Linked DNA regions of Prochlorococcus marinus str. MIT 0912. Each later gene encodes a partner of the first gene's protein in a complex. Links are inferred from orthologs where the notes say so. Each region holds a gene or a part of one and is shown in the gene's direction. Other genes may lie near its edges. The genes, in order: nuoB, O5640_RS08975 and nuoH.

Region 1 (5,294 bases):
ATCTCTGTTGCAAGGTGGTTACACAGAGTCATGGAAATCATCAAAAATTAACGATTTCAACCCTGCCAACGCAGTAATTTGCCCCTTTCCCCAAAAACGAATCCCTTTGGACTGTCAGTATTAGAATCGTCCACAAATAAAATTCTGATGAAATTTGTTGGAACAGATTCACCAACCGGATCTTTTCCCCAAGTTTTTCCATCATCATTGCTTACTAGTAATGTTCCATTCCCTCCCGCTGCCCAAATCGACTTAGATGGATCCCAAACAAGATCTTGATAGTTATAGCCATTGACTATTGGGATTATGGGCTTTGACCAGGAATCTATATCATCTGGATCTGCATTAAATCTGATTTCAGCTCCTCTAGAAAGCATCCATAAATCACCATTAGGCTGCTCACCAACACTTTGAACTCTCTTACTGCTTGCTCTTTGATGAGGAATCCATATCTCCTCTCCAGGGCTTAGGACAGAGAAGAAGTTCCCAAGGCTACTAACACTTAGATAGCCACCATCATTTCTACGTCTTAATTCTCTTATGCCTCCAGAGCCTGAAGTATCAACAACGATTGCTTCCCAATTTGTACCAGCATCAGTTGTTTTATAGATTGCTCCAGCAGTAGTTGCAAGCTCAGCCGAATCCATATCAATTGTTGTTATCAAATATGGATCTCCTGGTAACTTATTTCCCAAATCGAGACGAGTCCAATTTTTTCCTCCATCAGTTGTATGAAGTATTAATCCTGGTTGACCTGCGATCCAACCTTCTTGACCTTTAAAATCAACGCTGATCAAACGAAAGTTACCTTCGCTTGGAATATCTAAATTTCGTTCTTTCCAGGTAATTCCTCCATCATTTGTCTCCAGAATCAACCTATTCGTACCAACTAAAAACCCTGTTTTATCATCAACGAAGTCAATATCTAATGGATTTGCCTCAGTATCAAGGTCGATTAATGACCAAGGACTTGATGAGCCAATGGAAGCATTGCTAACTGTACAACCACTAAGAGCTACTCCAACTATTAAGACAAGGGTCAAATTAATGAAGTTTGAAAACAGACGTTTCATTTCAAAGAATAAAGAGAAAGAAAACAGGCAGCGGCTAAAGCAAGGCTCCCAAAAATAAGAACATTTTTCTGGCCTGAAGGAAGTTTATTAAATCCAAAGCCATAAGTAAGGTTTTCTTCAAATCCGCTTGGCTTTGATTTAGGTCCAATATCCTTGTATCCTCCGAATCCTACTCGACAGACTGGACATCTAAAACCCTCTCTATCGATGTCTAAGAATGCTGTCCCTGGTTCAATATTTAGCTTTTTTATACCCTCATCAGGATCATAAATAAAACCACAGCTCATACACTCGAAGCGATTGAATTTTGGATCAAATTCCTGAGTTGAGTTTTTTGATTCAAATGAAATAACTTGATTTTGTTTTTCATCAGAACTCAAATCTCTCAAGGGATTTGAGTTCATTTTGGTGTCTTCACTCACAGTTTTCACTTTCACACATAGCAACTGTATGGCACAAATCTAGAAAATGGCTGTCAGAATGATATTGAAATCAGTAATTCATTCATGTTTTCCCTTCAGGGTTATGAGTATTTCTTAGGATTTCTTCTTATTTCTGGAGCAGTTCCCATTCTCGCTCTTACAACAAATAAGCTCATATCTCCTAAAAGCAAAGCAGGAGAAAGGCAGCTTACATATGAATCTGGGATGGAACCCATTGGAGGAGCATGGATCCAATTTAATATTCGTTACTACATGTTTGCTCTTGTTTTCGTTATATTTGACGTTGAGACCGTGTTCCTTTACCCATGGGCAGTTGCATTTCACAAACTAGGGTTATTAGCATTTATAGAAGCTCTTGTTTTTATCACGATCTTGGTTGTGGCATTAGCATATGCATGGCGAAAAGGTGCCCTTGAATGGAGTTAAATTCCTTGAAAAAATCTCCCTCTTCTGAAGCCGTTCGAAACCTAAGACAAGCTTCCTGTGGACCAGTGGGAACACCTACAGTAACTAATGACTTAAGCGAAAACATCATCCTGACTAGCTTAGAAGATCTTCATAATTGGGCAAGATTAAGCAGTTTGTGGCCTCTTCTTTATGGAACTGCTTGTTGTTTTATTGAATTTGCCGCTCTGATTGGATCTAGATTTGATTTTGACAGATTTGGCTTAGTACCAAGAAGTTCTCCTAGGCAAGCAGATCTGCTAATAGTCGCTGGAACTGTCACAATGAAAATGGCACCTGCTCTTGTAAGACTTTATGAGCAAATGCCAGACCCAAAATATGTAATTGCTATGGGAGCTTGCACTATTACAGGTGGCATGTTCAGTGCAGATTCAACAACGGCAGTTAGAGGTGTTGACAAATTAATTCCTGTTGACCTTTACCTTCCTGGATGTCCTCCAAGACCGGAAGCGATTTTTGATGCGGTTATTAAATTAAGAAAAAAAGTTGCAAACGAGTCAATCTCTGAGAGATCAAAAATTACTCAAACTCATAGGTATTTAACTATCCCTCACAAGATGAAGAGAGTTGAATCCAAGGTCAATGGACAATATCTAAATGCGAAAACCCAATTAATTGCTTTAAATCCCTCCTTATCTGAAGAATTTGATAAATCTTTTAAAGAGGTTCAACAAATATCTGAAGAACTCTCAAGTAATTAAGCATCTTTTATAAAAAAATGACAGATCAATCAAAAATTGTAGTTGAAGAAAAAATCTCAGGTCCAATAAGTGATTGGTTATCAAAAAATGGATTTGAAAATGTTCCTCTACCAAATGACCATTTAGGAGTCGAAGTTATCAAAATTTCGCCTACTAATCTTTTATCAGTTGTTGAAGCGTTGAAAAATGATGGATTTAATTATCTGCAATGCCAAGGTGGATACGATGAAGGTCCTGGTTTAAATATTGTTTGTTTTTACAATTTAATAGAGATGAGTGAATTTAAAAAAGATATTTCTCCCAGAGAAGTAAGAATAAAAGTATTCCTAGATCGAGAAGGAGATTTAACTGTTCCAAGTTTATATAGTCTTTTCAGAGGAGCAGATTGGCAAGAAAGAGAAACATTCGATATGTATGGTGTTATTTTCAAAGGGCACCCTCATCCTAAAAGACTTTTAATGCCGGAAGATTGGAAAGGATGGCCACTTAGGAAAGACTATGTTCAGCCAGATTTCTATGAAATGCAAGATGCATACTGAATTTATTTACCTTTTTTGTATCTTCTATAAAATCTCATTATTGCCAAAGCGAGACTCCTAGGATCGTGCCTCAAAGTTGGAGTGGTCTTTGAACCCTGAAGTGATGCTAAATAAACTTTATAGCCTCTAGACAAAAGGTCAATCTTATTGCATTTGACCGGTTCAGCGCCTTGTGACTTGTAGTAATCAACCAATGGTGAAGAGGCTAATTCATCTTGAGCAAGTATTGAACTAAATATTTTCCTAGTAATCCCTCGAGATGCCAATTGCGCTTCTATAGCTCTCACATGACCAGTAACGTCAAGCCCATCAGTTTCACCTGGTTGGGTCATTAAATTACATATGTAAAGTTTTGGGGCCTTGCTCCTCTCGATTGCTTCGACTATTTCAGGTACAAGTAGGTTTGGAAGAATTGAAGTGTAAAGGCTGCCAGGCCCTATTAAAATTATTTCTGCATTTCTGATCGCTTCCAGAGCTCTGGGTAAAGCGGGCGGTCGAGAAGGGAAACAACCGATTCTTATGATTGGCAGGTGAGCCTTTCCAATAGCTGATTCTCCATCAATTCGTTCACCATTTTCAAGCTCCGCCCACAATCGAACATCTACATTAGTAGCTGGTACAACTTGCCCCTGAACAGCCAGGACTTTACTAGATGCAGTAATCGCAGTCTCTAAGCTTCCAGTTATGGCTGTTAATGCGGAAAGGAAAAGGTTCCCAAAACTATGTCCCTCCAGTCCACTTCCTGAGGGGAAGCGATATTGAAAAAGACCTTTTATTAGTGGCTCTTCCGTTGCTAAAGCTGCCAAACAATTTCTTATATCTCCAGGAGGCTGAACTCCCAATTCTCTTCTAAGAACGCCACTACTTCCTCCATCATCAGCGACAGTAACTATTGCTGTAATTCTACTGCTGTATCTTTTTAAGCCTTTTAACAAAGACGATAAACCTGTTCCCCCACCAACAGCAACAATATTTGGACCTCTATTTAATTTTTGTTTAGCTCTTAATGCATCGACTAAAAAAGTATCTTTTTTTGATCCTAAGGCCTGCTTAATAGATTCAAAACTTCTCCCTTGCCCCCAAACCAAAAGAGATATCCCTATCAAAAAGACTATTGGTCCAGAAATAGTTCTTGGTATAAAAGTAGTTATGAATCCTAAAAACCAAAAAAGTATTTCAACGACCCAATATATTGGGCGAAGATCAGCCCAAATCGACGCTCCAATCAAAGCAATTAACAAGCCCATTCCAGATGTCATCATCCACCTTTTGACTACTAGTCCTGGCAAAAGCCATCTAATAGCTCTTTTAAAGCGTGAGTAAAGCTGAAAAGACAAACTAGCGAAAAAGCTTTTACGCAAAGTAGATCTTTTTAATTTTCTTTTCCTTCTTTTGTTCAATGGATTCAAGTTAGAGAAGATTTCAACAAAAAGACCTAAATAATTAATTCATAAAAACTCTAATTAAACTTCCCAATTCACATATCTCATACAAAATGAGATAGGTAAACAAACCTTAGGAGAGAGTGTGCCAAAAAACACTCAAGTAATGTTGATGAAAGATCTCAGTGTAGAACTGGGATCAAATAAAGTTCTCAATGAAGTTAATCTGTCCATGAGTCCTGGAGAGAGACTGGCAATTGTTGGTCCATCTGGCTCAGGCAAGTCAACAATACTTCGCCTACTAGCAGGATTGCTCTTACCTACTAACGGAAGTCTTCAAATATCAGGTATTGAGCAAAATTATTTAAGGCTTGATCAAAACAACCCTCCCGATGTGAGATTGGTTTTTCAAAACCCAGCATTATTAGCATCATTAACTGTTAGGGAAAATGTAGGCTTTTTGCTTGAAAAGCAAAAAATTTTTTCTGAAGAGATTATTCATAAAAAAGTCATAAATTGTTTAGAAAAAGTAGGTTTATATGATGTAGCAGAAAAATTTCCAAATCAACTTAGTGGAGGAATGCAAAAAAGAGTAAGTTTTGCTCGTGCATTAATTAGTGACTCCAATACAGGGAAAGACTCTATTCCACTGCTTCTATATGACGAACCAACTGCTGGTTTAGATCCAATA
Region 2 (5,179 bases), 120 kb from region 1 along the record:
ATTTACAGCTATTCTTAAAGCCTGAAAAGTTCTTGTTGAGGGATGAATCCGACCATATCTTTGCTTGGGTGGGAAGCATCCGGCTATTGCATAAGAAAGGTCTTGAGTTCCAGAGTATGGTCCATGTGCAGCTAGATCAGTTTTGATTTTTCTTGCAATACGCCTAGAGCGCTTTTCTTCTCCTAATTTATATATTAAATCAGCTAGATCCTTCTCAGAGAGAGTTTCAATGATTTCAGCTGCACTTGAACCCTTTTTGGGATTCATGCGCATATCTATTGGACCGTTTAGACGAAAGCTAAAACCTCGTGAAGGCTCATCAAGTTGATGACTACTAACTCCAAGATCTGCTAAGACGCAAATGGCTTGCTGGTCAAGTGAAAAGTCTGCGAAGTTTGTAGAGATTATTTCTATTCTTGTTCCAAATTTTATTAATTTTTTTGATGCTGCTTCTCTAGCTATTGGGTCTTGATCAAGCCCTATAATTTTGATTCCTGGGAAATTTTCTAGTATTTGAGCTGAATGCCCTCCTCCTCCAATGGTGGCATCAATAATTAATCCTTGTTTTGTTAATTCACTTGGTAATTCCTTCAGTGATTGGATTATTTCTTTCCCCATTATAGGGACATGATTAAAGTTAGAACTTGCACTAATTGGCCCTTCTTTCATGAGTTTTCACTAGTATTTAAACATTGCTTTGGTTGGGCCTAATGACGCAGCTTGAAACGCGTACCGAGCCAATGGTGGTCAACTTTGGGCCACATCATCCATCAATGCATGGGGTGCTGCGACTGGTCGTAACCCTTGATGGAGAGGATGTTGTTGATTGTGAACCAGTTATTGGTTACTTGCATCGAGGGATGGAGAAAATTGCTGAGAATAGAACAAACGTTATGTTTGTTCCTTACGTGAGCCGCATGGATTATGCGGCTGGTATGTTTTATGAAGCAATTGTTGTTAATGCCCCTGAGCGTTTAGCAAATATTAAGGTACCTAAACGAGCAAGTTATATCAGAGTGATAATGCTTGAGTTGAATAGAATCGCTAACCATTTGCTATGGTTAGGGCCATTTTTGGCTGATGTCGGGGCACAAACTCCTTTCTTCTATATTTTTAGAGAAAGAGAGATGATTTACGATTTATGGGAGGCTGCAACTGGTCAAAGATTGATTAATAATAATTATTTTCGTATTGGTGGCGTTGCATGTGATTTACCTTGGGGTTGGTTAGAAAAATGCAAAGATTTTTGTGATTGGTTTGGTCCGAAAATTGATGAATATGAAAAGTTGATAACTAATAACCCTATCTTTCGTAGACGTATAGAAGGTTTAGGAGTTATAGGGAAAGAGCAAGCGATTAACTGGAGTCTGTCTGGTCCAATGCTTCGGGCAGCAGGTGTTCCATGGGATTTGAGAAAGGTAGATCATTATGAATGTTATGACGATTTTGAATGGGATATTGCATGGGAGAAAGAGGGGGATTGTTATGCAAGATATAGAGTTCGTATTGAAGAAATGAGACAGTCATTAAAAATATTGCGACAAGCTTGTGAGATGATTCCTGGGGGTCCCACAGAAAATCTTGAGGCACAAAGGACAGTTGATGGAAAAAAAGGTGATTTATCAGGGTTTGATTATCAATATGTAGCTAAGAAAGTTGCACCTACTTTTAAGATTCCTAATGGTGAATTATACACACGCCTTGAGTCTGGAAAAGGAGAGATAGGAGTATTTATTCAAGGTAATAATGATGTAACTCCTTGGCGGTTTAAAATTAGAGCAGCTGATTCTAATAATTTGCAGATACTTCCTCACATACTGAAGGGAGCTAAAGTCGCTGACATAATGGCTATCTTAGGTTCTATTGATGTGATTATGGGTTCTGTGGATAGATAGTTTCTTTTGGAAAAGCGTAATCCTAGAGAATGGTTATGTTTGAAACGAACAGTTCGTTTTGGTGAGACAGATGCTGCTGGTGTGGTGCATTTTCTTGAATTATTCAGATGGTGTCATGAAACTTGGGAAGAAAGTTTAGAAAATTATGGAATAGTTTTGCAGGAAATTTTTCCTACAACCCAAATGAATAAATGCCAACTGAATGTAGCTTTACCAGTTGTTCATTGTGAAGCAAATTATTTTCAACCACTTTATGTTGGAGATACTATCAATATCGAACTGAACCCAGAGAAGATAAATGAGTCTTCATTTATACTTCGATTTAAATTCAAAAAGAATGGTGAGAAAATTGGTACGACAAATATAAAACATGTATCGATAAATACGATTACAAGAGAAAAATGCGCATTATCTAAGCAAATAAATTTGTGGCTTCATGAATCTAGTTTGAATTTTTAGTTAATAGGTCTATTAAGGACTATCCAATCTTGCCATTTTTTGATTTCCCATTTTTTATTGATATTTCTTGAAAGTTTTGGACAATCGTACCACTTTAGTGGTTTTTTGGATGGCTGCCAGTCCTCAATGAGATCAGTCAGAAGTGAGATGATTGGATATCTGTTGATTTCTTTCTCTTTGAATTTCGTTAAGGCAACTAAACGTTGTCCCCATTTCTTATCACTAACTCCTAGTACAAAAATGTCTTTAATTGGGATTTGATGTTTTGAGACTATTTTCATTAATTCTATTTCGATATCTTCTGGGAAAATCGTTTCACCACCTGAATTTATAGCTGAATCTCTTCTGCCTAGAATTTGTATTGCTTTTCTATTGTCGAGACTGATGTATTGCGCTAAATCGCCTGCTTCCCACCATCCATTCGTATCTGTAATTTCTACGAATTTACCATTATTCCATTTTGAAGTTGCAATTCTACTAGTTTTAATTTTAAGTGAATGTCTTTTGTTGATTTCTATCTCAACATCTTCAAGAGGGAACCCAACACTATTACTTCCTTTTATAAAATCTTTGGGACTCAAGCAAGTCACCATTGCTCCAGTTTCGGTAGCCCCATAACAAGGCGCTAAATTAATAGACTTTCTCCGCGCTTTGTCAGCAAGATCTATGGGGATCAAAGCTCCTCCAAGCCAGATTAAAGCTAGAGATTGCAGCCATTTTAAACCATCAGGATTATCAATCAAAGATAATAATTGAGTTGGGACTAGGGATGTAATTAATGGACGTCTATATTTATTAGCTAATGCTTCACTAAACTGCCTAAGTTGAAGCGGTTCATGCATGAAAGAAGGTGAAATCCAGTGATACTCTGATCGCCAAGTGCGATGTCTCCACCAAGGCATGAAGCCACTTATATGGTGTAAAGGTAGTGAATTCAGAATGATGCACTCATTTGGTGTAAGTCCATGATTCTTTAACCACTTTCCGGTTGCTAAAGCCGACTTAGTTAGATTTTTAATTGATTGTAAACACAGATTTGGTCCTCCAATACTGCCCCCACTTGCAATGATTATTCCTTCTCCTTCAGGTAAAGATAACGATGTGGAAAATTTCGTTTGATCTTTTGGAGGTGCTAGATATACCCAGTTATGTTTTTCAAAATTCTTCAAAATTTCTTTTGAACATTCCAGGTTTTTTTCAGGAATACATTTTACAACTGCAATATTGCTCATGCGGCTTCCCAGACTAATTTTGGATTGTTGTTAAAGAGTGGCCCTTTGGGGCACCACCCAGGTGCAAGTCCAGGTGCACAAGGATTTTCTCTTTTGAGTTGCATAGCAGCGAGGTGATTAATCCATTTTCTACCAATACCAGTTTCAAAAGCTGTGCTTATTACTTTTTGACTATCTTCTTTCTCTAGTTCTTTTAAAAGTAATCGAGGATCACCATCTAATGCAGGGCGACGGATTTGCCAACTTTTCCATGTTTTTCGTAAATATGGAAATTCAACTAATGATTCATCTAGTGCAATTGGAATTTGATTGGCTAATGAAAATAAACCTTCAATGTCTTTTGATGGGAGTGGCTGTTCAATCCATTCCAAACGAGATTCGTTTTTGAGTTCGTTACTCCATTCTTGTGCTTTTTGACGACTCCATCCTCCATTCGGATCAATTCGAAGTTTAAAATTTTTTGGGAGAATATCTAAGATTTTTTGTAATATTCTCTCTTCCTCAAAGTTATTTTCTTGGTTAGATACTTTCCACTTTATTGTAGATGAACTTTCCTTTTTATTTGATCTATCTATATAGTTAATTATTGACTCTAAAGGATCTATATCTGTAGGTAAAAGATAAGCTGATTTTGTGATATCAAATACTTCAAAATCTAGCTTTCTTATAGTTTGATTTTCCAAATCGGCTAAGGAGGCTCCCAATCCAAAAGTAAGTGCTCCTAATCCTTCTAATTCACGTAAATAGTTTTCTATTGAATCTTTTGTAGTTTGTCTTCCAATAAAATTTAGACATTCGATACTTTTTTTTAATTCATTTTTCTCAATAGGTGAAACTTCACCCCATCCACAATTCCCATCTGAGTCTTTTATTCTCAACAATAAACCTACCTTGTTATGAATAATTCCTTGCGAGGTGATTAACTTTCTTGTTAATTGAAATGAAAATGGCTTGATATTAATAATTAATTTCATGATTCAACAAAATCAAAAATTAATTATAAAAAAATGAGGATATAGCAAAACCTATACTCAAGCATAAACCATTAATTGTCTGAAAGCGTAGAGCTAAAAACTTACTATTTTTAATAAGCTCGGGTTGATTGTGATGTCTTTTAATTAATTTGATAAGATCTAAACCTGAAGGAAGGCTAATTAAACATATAAGAGTCGTTATTGGCCATATTCCACTCATTACTGGAAATAATTCTAATAAAAATATTAGACCAACTAACCACGGTAAAAATTCTGCCGCTCGATGAGTGCCTAAAACAACTAAGGGTGATTTTTTACCGACAGCAGCATCTTGGTTGATTTGATGAAAATGCGAACAGAACAGAACCAAAGTGGTAGCCATCGCTGGACCTGCTCCAACCATAAGTGCTGTTCCCCAGGGGATTGCGTGAATATTAGATTTTGTAGAAATAACAATTAGTGCAGCAGCTGTCGCAAGAGGGCCAAAGGCAATCCAGCATAGGGGTTCTCCCAACCCCTTATACCCCAGTCTAAATGGTGGCCCTTGATATAAATATCCAAGGAAACAGCAAATTAAGACCAAAAAAAGTACTGTTATTTTACTTTTTAGAGCAAGGAT
Region 3 (5,372 bases), 130 kb from region 1 along the record:
CTCCCTCACATCTATAATGAATGGTTTATCAGAAGAATCATCTTCTAAGATTTTATTTAACTCTTTTGGAGATATATTTAAAGGAGTGTTCTGGTTCATATTTGAGATTCTAAGTAAAGATTAAGCTTTCTTTTATCAAAGCTCAAAAAGTATACAAATGCTCAAATAATAACAAATGAAATCACGTCTACCTTATTTTTTAATATCAGGAATAGTAATTTTATCAATTTTGACAGGGATATTTATCTGGCACAATAATAAACTAAAGAAAATACCTAAGTTCAATGAACAATCATTTCATGCTCCAGTTTCATCGAAATATATACCAACAAATGCTGATCTCATTTTTCACTGGAAAATAAATCCAGCTAAGCTTCCAAACTACATCGAAAGTTATCAAGATAAATCTAGCAAAAAAACTATAAATAAAAAAATAAGTTTTATTAGAGATTCTTCTTTTAAATTAATTAGTCTTGACTTTGCAAAAGACATCTCAAAATGGGTAGGAGATTATGGGAGCTTTGCTGTATTTGATTCAAATACACAAGCTCTAAATGATTGGATAATGGTCTTAGCAATCAAAGAAGATATAAATATTGAAAAAGAATTAGAACCTATTCTAGGTTCTAAAATTGTTGATGTAAATAACATCCCAAGCAATAAATTAAACAACTCTAACTCAGAAATAATTTCAAAAAAAATTAATTCGAATAACTCAATATACTTTGCGAATGCAAAAGATAATCTTTTAATATCATCCAATCCAAAAATCATAAAATCCTCAATAGATGAATTGGATAGAAATATATTAAATACAAAAATAAAATATAAGAATATTCAATTAAAGGATAATCTTAAAGACGGTCTATTATTATTAGAAATGTCTCCAAAAAAGATTATAAGTCTAATAGGTCAAGAAGAAAATTTATTTGAGATAGATGAGATAGATAGCCTTATATCTTCTCTAAATATAGATGACAATAAATTAAATCTAGAAGGAATAATATCTTATAATAATAAAACTAAAATGCCGATCAAAGATATTAATTATAATTTCGTTGATATCAAAAAAGAATCTGAATTATTTCAAGATTTTATAATAGTTGATAATCCAAAGCAGTATCTGAGTAAAGATTCTAGCCATCCATATCAAAAACTTATCGCTTCTCTTATTCAAAAATCAACAACTTCAGATTATTCTAAACTTTTGAAAATAATTCTTGAAAACTCCAAAGGAAATATGATTTGGATAAATAATAAAGGCTGGTTGGTTTTGACTAGGAAATCTGATACGAACAAAACAGAAATAGATACTATTTTAAAAAAAGAGAACTTCCTGAATTCAAATATAGATTTTCAAAATAGGAAGCTAGAAATTTGGTCGAAAATAAGTACATATGAAAATGAAAAATACGAGTTAAAAGAAAATATTGAGGCAATTATTGACGAAGATAAAGAGAATTATATTTGGAGTAAAAACTTATCTTCTATTTCATATTTTGATAATAAAAATTACTTAGACTATTATTCAGACAATGAAAAAAATATCGATGAAGTTAATGATTTTGATGATGTTCTTAGAATACATTTAGGGGAAGAAAAAACTAAGACAGTTTTAAATAATTTCTATCCATATATCTTACTTAAAACTATGTTAGGAAACAAACTAACTCCTCCTCAGAATATTGATATATCTATTGCCGTCCCTACAATTAATTATCCAGACTTTATTAAAGTTAAAATCAACTTAAAAACAAGTTAATAAAAAGTTTTAAGTGCTATATTCATTTGGTAGCTTACTTCTATACAGTAAACTGAAGTTGAACATTATTTTTTCCAATTGGACTGAAAAATTAAGTTGCTGGAGCTAAAACCATAGATAACGAACAAAAGACAACTAATTTGGTTTTAAAGCCAGGCTTGGAAGGGGTTCCAGTAACCAATTCAGGGATATGTGAAATTAATGGAACAGAGGGAAAACTGAACTACAGAGGTTATCCAATATCTGAGCTAGCCCAAAAAAGTAGTTTTTTAGAAACCGCATTTCTTTTGATATGGGGAGAACTTCCGACTGAAAATGAGCTTCAGAAGTTTGAAGAGGACGTTCAAATGCATAGACGAGTGAGCTTTCGAATTAGAGATATGCTCAAGTGTTTTCCAGAATCTGGACATCCAATGGATGCCCTCCAAGCAAGTGCTGCATCTTTAGGCCTCTTTTATTCTCGAAGAGCAATTGATGATCCAAAATATATCTACGACGCAGTAGTGAGGTTAATTGCAAAAATTCCAACTATGGTTGCTGCTTTCGAGCAGATAAGAAAAGGAGATGATCCAATTCAACCCCAAGATGATTTACCGTATTCCTCCAATTTCCTTTATATGCTAACGGAGAGGGAGCCAAATCCTCTTGCAGCAAGAGTCTTCGACAGATGTTTAATTCTTCATGCCGAGCACAGTCTTAATGCGAGTACGTTTAGCGCCAGAGTAACTGCCAGCACACTAACTGATCCTTATGCTGTCGTAGCATCTGCCGTTGGGACATTGGCTGGACCTCTTCATGGAGGCGCCAACGAAGATGTCATAGCAATGCTAGAAGAAATTGGAAGCCCTGATAAAGCATCTGCATTTCTAAATGATGCGATTGCAAAAAAAAGGAAAATCATGGGCTTTGGGCACAGGGAGTATCGTGTTAAAGACCCTAGGGCAACAATATTACAAGCCTTCGCAGAGGAACTTTTCTCGGAATTTGGTAAAGATGAAATGTATGAAGTAGCCAAAGCACTGGAAGAAGAGGCTATTTCCAGACTGGGACCAAAAGGTATATTCCCAAATGTTGACTTTTATTCTGGACTTGTTTATCGAAAGCTTGGTATTCCTCGAGATTTGTTTACACCAGTTTTTGCGATTTCCAGAGTTGCTGGTTGGTTGGCTCACTGGAGAGAGCAACTTGGAGCAAATAGAATTTTTAGACCATCACAAATTTATGAAGGAGAAAAAATCAGAAATTGGCAGCCTCTTAATAGAAGATAATTTGAAATTTATTTTTCTCGAATTTAAAATTAATTCAAAATTACACTAACCTTGTTGTTAGATTAAATATTAGAAGTGAATTCAGGTATAGACCTTGAAATGAGTTTCACCCAAGGTGTTCAAAACCTTGGTTTATCTCATGAATTAGCACATCTTTTATGGATTCCTCTCCCGATGCTTTTAGTATTGGTGTCGGCTGTTATTGGTGTATTAGTAACAGTTTGGCTTGAAAGAAAAATTTCTGCAGCAGCTCAACAGAGAATTGGGCCTGAATATGCAGGTGCACTTGGTATTCTTCAGCCCATGGCAGATGGGTTAAAACTTTTAGTCAAAGAAGACATCATCCCAGCAAGAGCAGACAGTGTACTTTTCACAGTTGGTCCAATATTAGTTTTAGTTCCTGTAATTTTATCTTGGTTAATTGTTCCATTTGGACAAAATCTTTTAATTAGCAATGTTGGTATTGGAATTTTCTTGTGGATAGCCCTTAGCAGTATCCAACCTATTGGACTTTTAATGAGTGGTTATTCTTCTAATAATAAATATTCTTTACTAGGTGGACTTAGAGCTGCCGCTCAATCAATTAGTTATGAAATTCCACTAGCGCTAGCGGTTTTGGCAATAGTTATGATGAGCAATTCATTGAGTACTGTTGATATAGTTGAACAACAAAATACTGCAGGTTTTCTTAGCTGGAATATATGGCGACAACCTGTAGGTTTTATTATTTTTTGGATTTGTGCATTAGCTGAATGCGAGAGACTACCTTTTGATTTACCAGAAGCAGAAGAAGAACTTGTAGCCGGTTATCAAACTGAATATGCAGGTATGAAATTTGCTCTGTTTTACTTGGCTGGATATATAAATCTTGTTTTATCTGCTTTACTTGTCTCTGTTCTGTACTTAGGAGGATGGGGTTTCCCAATCTCAATTGATTGGTTTTCATCTTTAATAGGTCTTTCAATTGATAACCCATTAGTTCAAATTATTGCTGCGTCTCTTGGAATTGTTATGACAATTCTGAAGGCTTATTTACTGGTTTTTTTAGCAATCTTATTGAGATGGACTACTCCAAGAGTGCGGATTGATCAACTACTTGATCTAGGATGGAAATTTCTTTTACCTATTTCGTTGGTCAACTTACTTGTAACTGCTTCACTTAAATTGGCATTTCCTATGACATTTGGCGGATAAAAGAAAAGCAACACAATAGCTTTTTTTTTAAGTAAAAGTACCTACATTCACTTGAAAAAAACTGTATAATGACTATTGTAAAAAGAGGCCACCGGCAGCAAATTCAATATGCTTGGTTTCCTTGAAAAAGTTGCCGACTACACTAAAGAAGCCGTTAGTGCAGCGAAATATTTAGTTGATGGACTAGGCGTTACGTTCGACCACATGCGTCGAAGACCTGTAACGGTTCAATATCCTTACGAAAAGCTAATTCCCTCTGAGCGTTATAGAGGAAGGATTCATTATGAATTTGACAAGTGTATTGCTTGTGAGGTTTGTGTAAGGGTATGCCCAATTAATCTTCCAGTTGTTGATTGGGTAATGAATAAAGAAACCAAGAAAAAAGAATTAAGAAATTATTCTATTGACTTTGGTGCATGTATTTTTTGTGGAAATTGCGTTGAATATTGCCCTACAAATTGCTTATCAATGACAGAAGAATATGAACTTTCTGCATTTGATAGACATAGCCTTAACTACGATAATGTTGCTCTTGGAAGACTACCAACAAGTGTCACTTCAGATCCATCAGTTCGTCCTTTAAGAGAATTAGCTTATTTACCAGAGAGCATCATGGACCCTCATGAATTACCTATGAACCAAAAAAGAGCAGGTAAACTACCAAGTCAGATTATAAAAGAACTACAAGCAGAGAAATCACAAGCAGAAGATAAGAATAATTCGTCAGATATGGTTTCAAATAACTTAAATTCTACTAATTAATGAATATCGCTTATTCAACTGAATTAATTTGCTTTTTAATTCTTAGTTCTGTCATAGTTTCTGGGAGTTTGGCAGTTGTTTTATTAGAAAATATTGTTTACTCAGCATTTTTGTTAGGTGGAGTATTTATGGCTGTAGCAGGTTTATATCTTTTACTAAATGCTAGTTTTGTCGCTGCAGCTCAAGTCCTAGTGTATGTAGGAGCTGTGAATGTTTTAATATTATTTGCAATAATGTTGGTTAATAATAAAGAAAAGTTAAAACCCATTGAAGGTCTTAAAACTAGAAAATTAATATCTGGTGGTGTTTGTGGTGGATTATTAATTTTATTATTGCGAGTTAGCATTACCACTAAATGGAACCTCCCTGGACCAACCTCTATTGGT

Evidence for each region.
Region 2: the proteins of nuoB (region 1) and O5640_RS08975 are in contact, whole or in part, in a cryo-EM structure (PDB 6KHJ), measured with the Thermosynechococcus vestitus proteins. The link is inferred for Prochlorococcus marinus str. MIT 0912 from one-to-one orthologs. Residues at the interface, in WP_011056552.1 of Thermosynechococcus vestitus: Leu46, Met47, Tyr48, Thr50, Ala51, Cys52, Phe54, Ile55, Glu56, Ala58, Ala59, Ile61, Gly62, Ser63, Arg64, Phe65, Asn76, Pro78, Thr89, Thr91, Lys93, Met94, Ala97, Leu101, Met123, Phe124, Ser126, Asp127, Ser128, Tyr129; in WP_011057128.1 of Thermosynechococcus vestitus: Pro17, His18, His19, Pro20, Ser21, Met22, Val25, Arg27, Met29, Thr31, Ile38, Asp39, Cys40, Glu41, Pro42, Val43, Ile44, Gly45, Tyr46, Leu47, His48, Arg49, Gly50, Met51, Lys53, Ile54, Asn57, Arg58, Pro65, Tyr66.
Region 3: the proteins of nuoB (region 1) and nuoH are in contact, whole or in part, in a crystal structure (PDB 6Y11), measured with the Thermus thermophilus proteins. The link is inferred for Prochlorococcus marinus str. MIT 0912 from one-to-one orthologs. Residues at the interface, in WP_096411117.1 of Thermus thermophilus: Arg16, Glu17, Gly18, Leu24, Leu27, Val28, Trp30, Gly31, Arg32, Asn34, Ser35, Trp37, Thr54, Asp55, Ala56, Asp59, Ala61, Arg62, Phe63, Gly64, Glu66, Val67, Phe68, Arg69, Ala70, Ser71, Arg73, Gln74, Ala75, Asp76; in WP_096411122.1 of Thermus thermophilus: Arg36, Val44, Arg45, Met46, Gly47, Pro48, Asn49, Arg50, Val51, Leu57, Gln58, Ala61, Asp62, Ile64, Lys65, Ile67, Phe68, Lys69, Glu70, Ile72, Val74, Glu223, Ala224, Glu225, His233, Thr234, Glu235, Tyr236, Ser237, Trp241.

What each region holds. Positions count from the first base shown.
Region 1 is NZ_CP114783.1:1,676,288-1,681,581, reverse strand. Bases 891-3,807 are described here. They hold nuoB (NADH-quinone oxidoreductase subunit NuoB), read left to right. Parts: upstream 891-1,932; coding sequence 1,933-2,682; downstream 2,683-3,807. Other genes in these bases: O5640_RS09580 (gluconeogenesis factor YvcK family protein), read right to left, coding at 3,224-3,807; O5640_RS09585 (NAD(P)H-quinone oxidoreductase subunit J), read left to right, coding at 2,700-3,221; O5640_RS09595 (NAD(P)H-quinone oxidoreductase subunit 3), read left to right, coding at 1,580-1,942; O5640_RS09600 (rubredoxin), read right to left, coding at 1,070-1,495; O5640_RS09605 (photosynthesis system II assembly factor Ycf48), read right to left, coding at 891-1,073. In the rest of the region: more of O5640_RS09605, read right to left, coding at 57-890; more of O5640_RS09580, read right to left, coding at 3,808-4,621; O5640_RS09575 (ABC transporter ATP-binding protein), read left to right, coding at 4,749-5,294. UniProt on the Escherichia coli protein: NDH-1 shuttles electrons from NADH, via FMN and iron-sulfur (Fe-S) centers, to quinones in the respiratory chain. The immediate electron acceptor for the enzyme in this species is ubiquinone.
Region 2 is NZ_CP114783.1:1,559,864-1,565,042, forward strand. What follows is about bases 1-2,802. They hold O5640_RS08975 (NAD(P)H-quinone oxidoreductase subunit H), read left to right. Parts: upstream 1-710; coding sequence 711-1,895; downstream 1,896-2,802. Other genes in these bases: rsmH (16S rRNA (cytosine(1402)-N(4))-methyltransferase RsmH), read right to left, coding at 1-669; O5640_RS08980 (acyl-CoA thioesterase), read left to right, coding at 1,902-2,354; O5640_RS08985 (AMP-binding protein), read right to left, coding at 2,351-2,802. In the rest of the region: more of O5640_RS08985, read right to left, coding at 2,803-3,586; menC (o-succinylbenzoate synthase), read right to left, coding at 3,583-4,560; menA (2-carboxy-1,4-naphthoquinone phytyltransferase), read right to left, coding at 4,580-5,179.
Region 3 is NZ_CP114783.1:1,547,141-1,552,512, reverse strand. What follows is about bases 2,170-5,164. They hold nuoH (NADH-quinone oxidoreductase subunit NuoH), read left to right. Parts: upstream 2,170-3,105; coding sequence 3,106-4,224; downstream 4,225-5,164. Other genes in these bases: O5640_RS08900 (NADH-quinone oxidoreductase subunit J), read left to right, coding at 4,986-5,164; ndhI (NAD(P)H-quinone oxidoreductase subunit I), read left to right, coding at 4,333-4,986; O5640_RS08915 (citrate synthase), read left to right, coding at 2,170-3,030. Outside these bases: O5640_RS08925 (rhodanese-like domain-containing protein), read right to left, coding at 1-99; O5640_RS08920 (DUF3352 domain-containing protein), read left to right, coding at 176-1,762; more of O5640_RS08915, read left to right, coding at 1,903-2,169; more of O5640_RS08900, read left to right, coding at 5,165-5,372. UniProt on the Escherichia coli protein: NDH-1 shuttles electrons from NADH, via FMN and iron-sulfur (Fe-S) centers, to quinones in the respiratory chain. The immediate electron acceptor for the enzyme in this species is believed to be ubiquinone.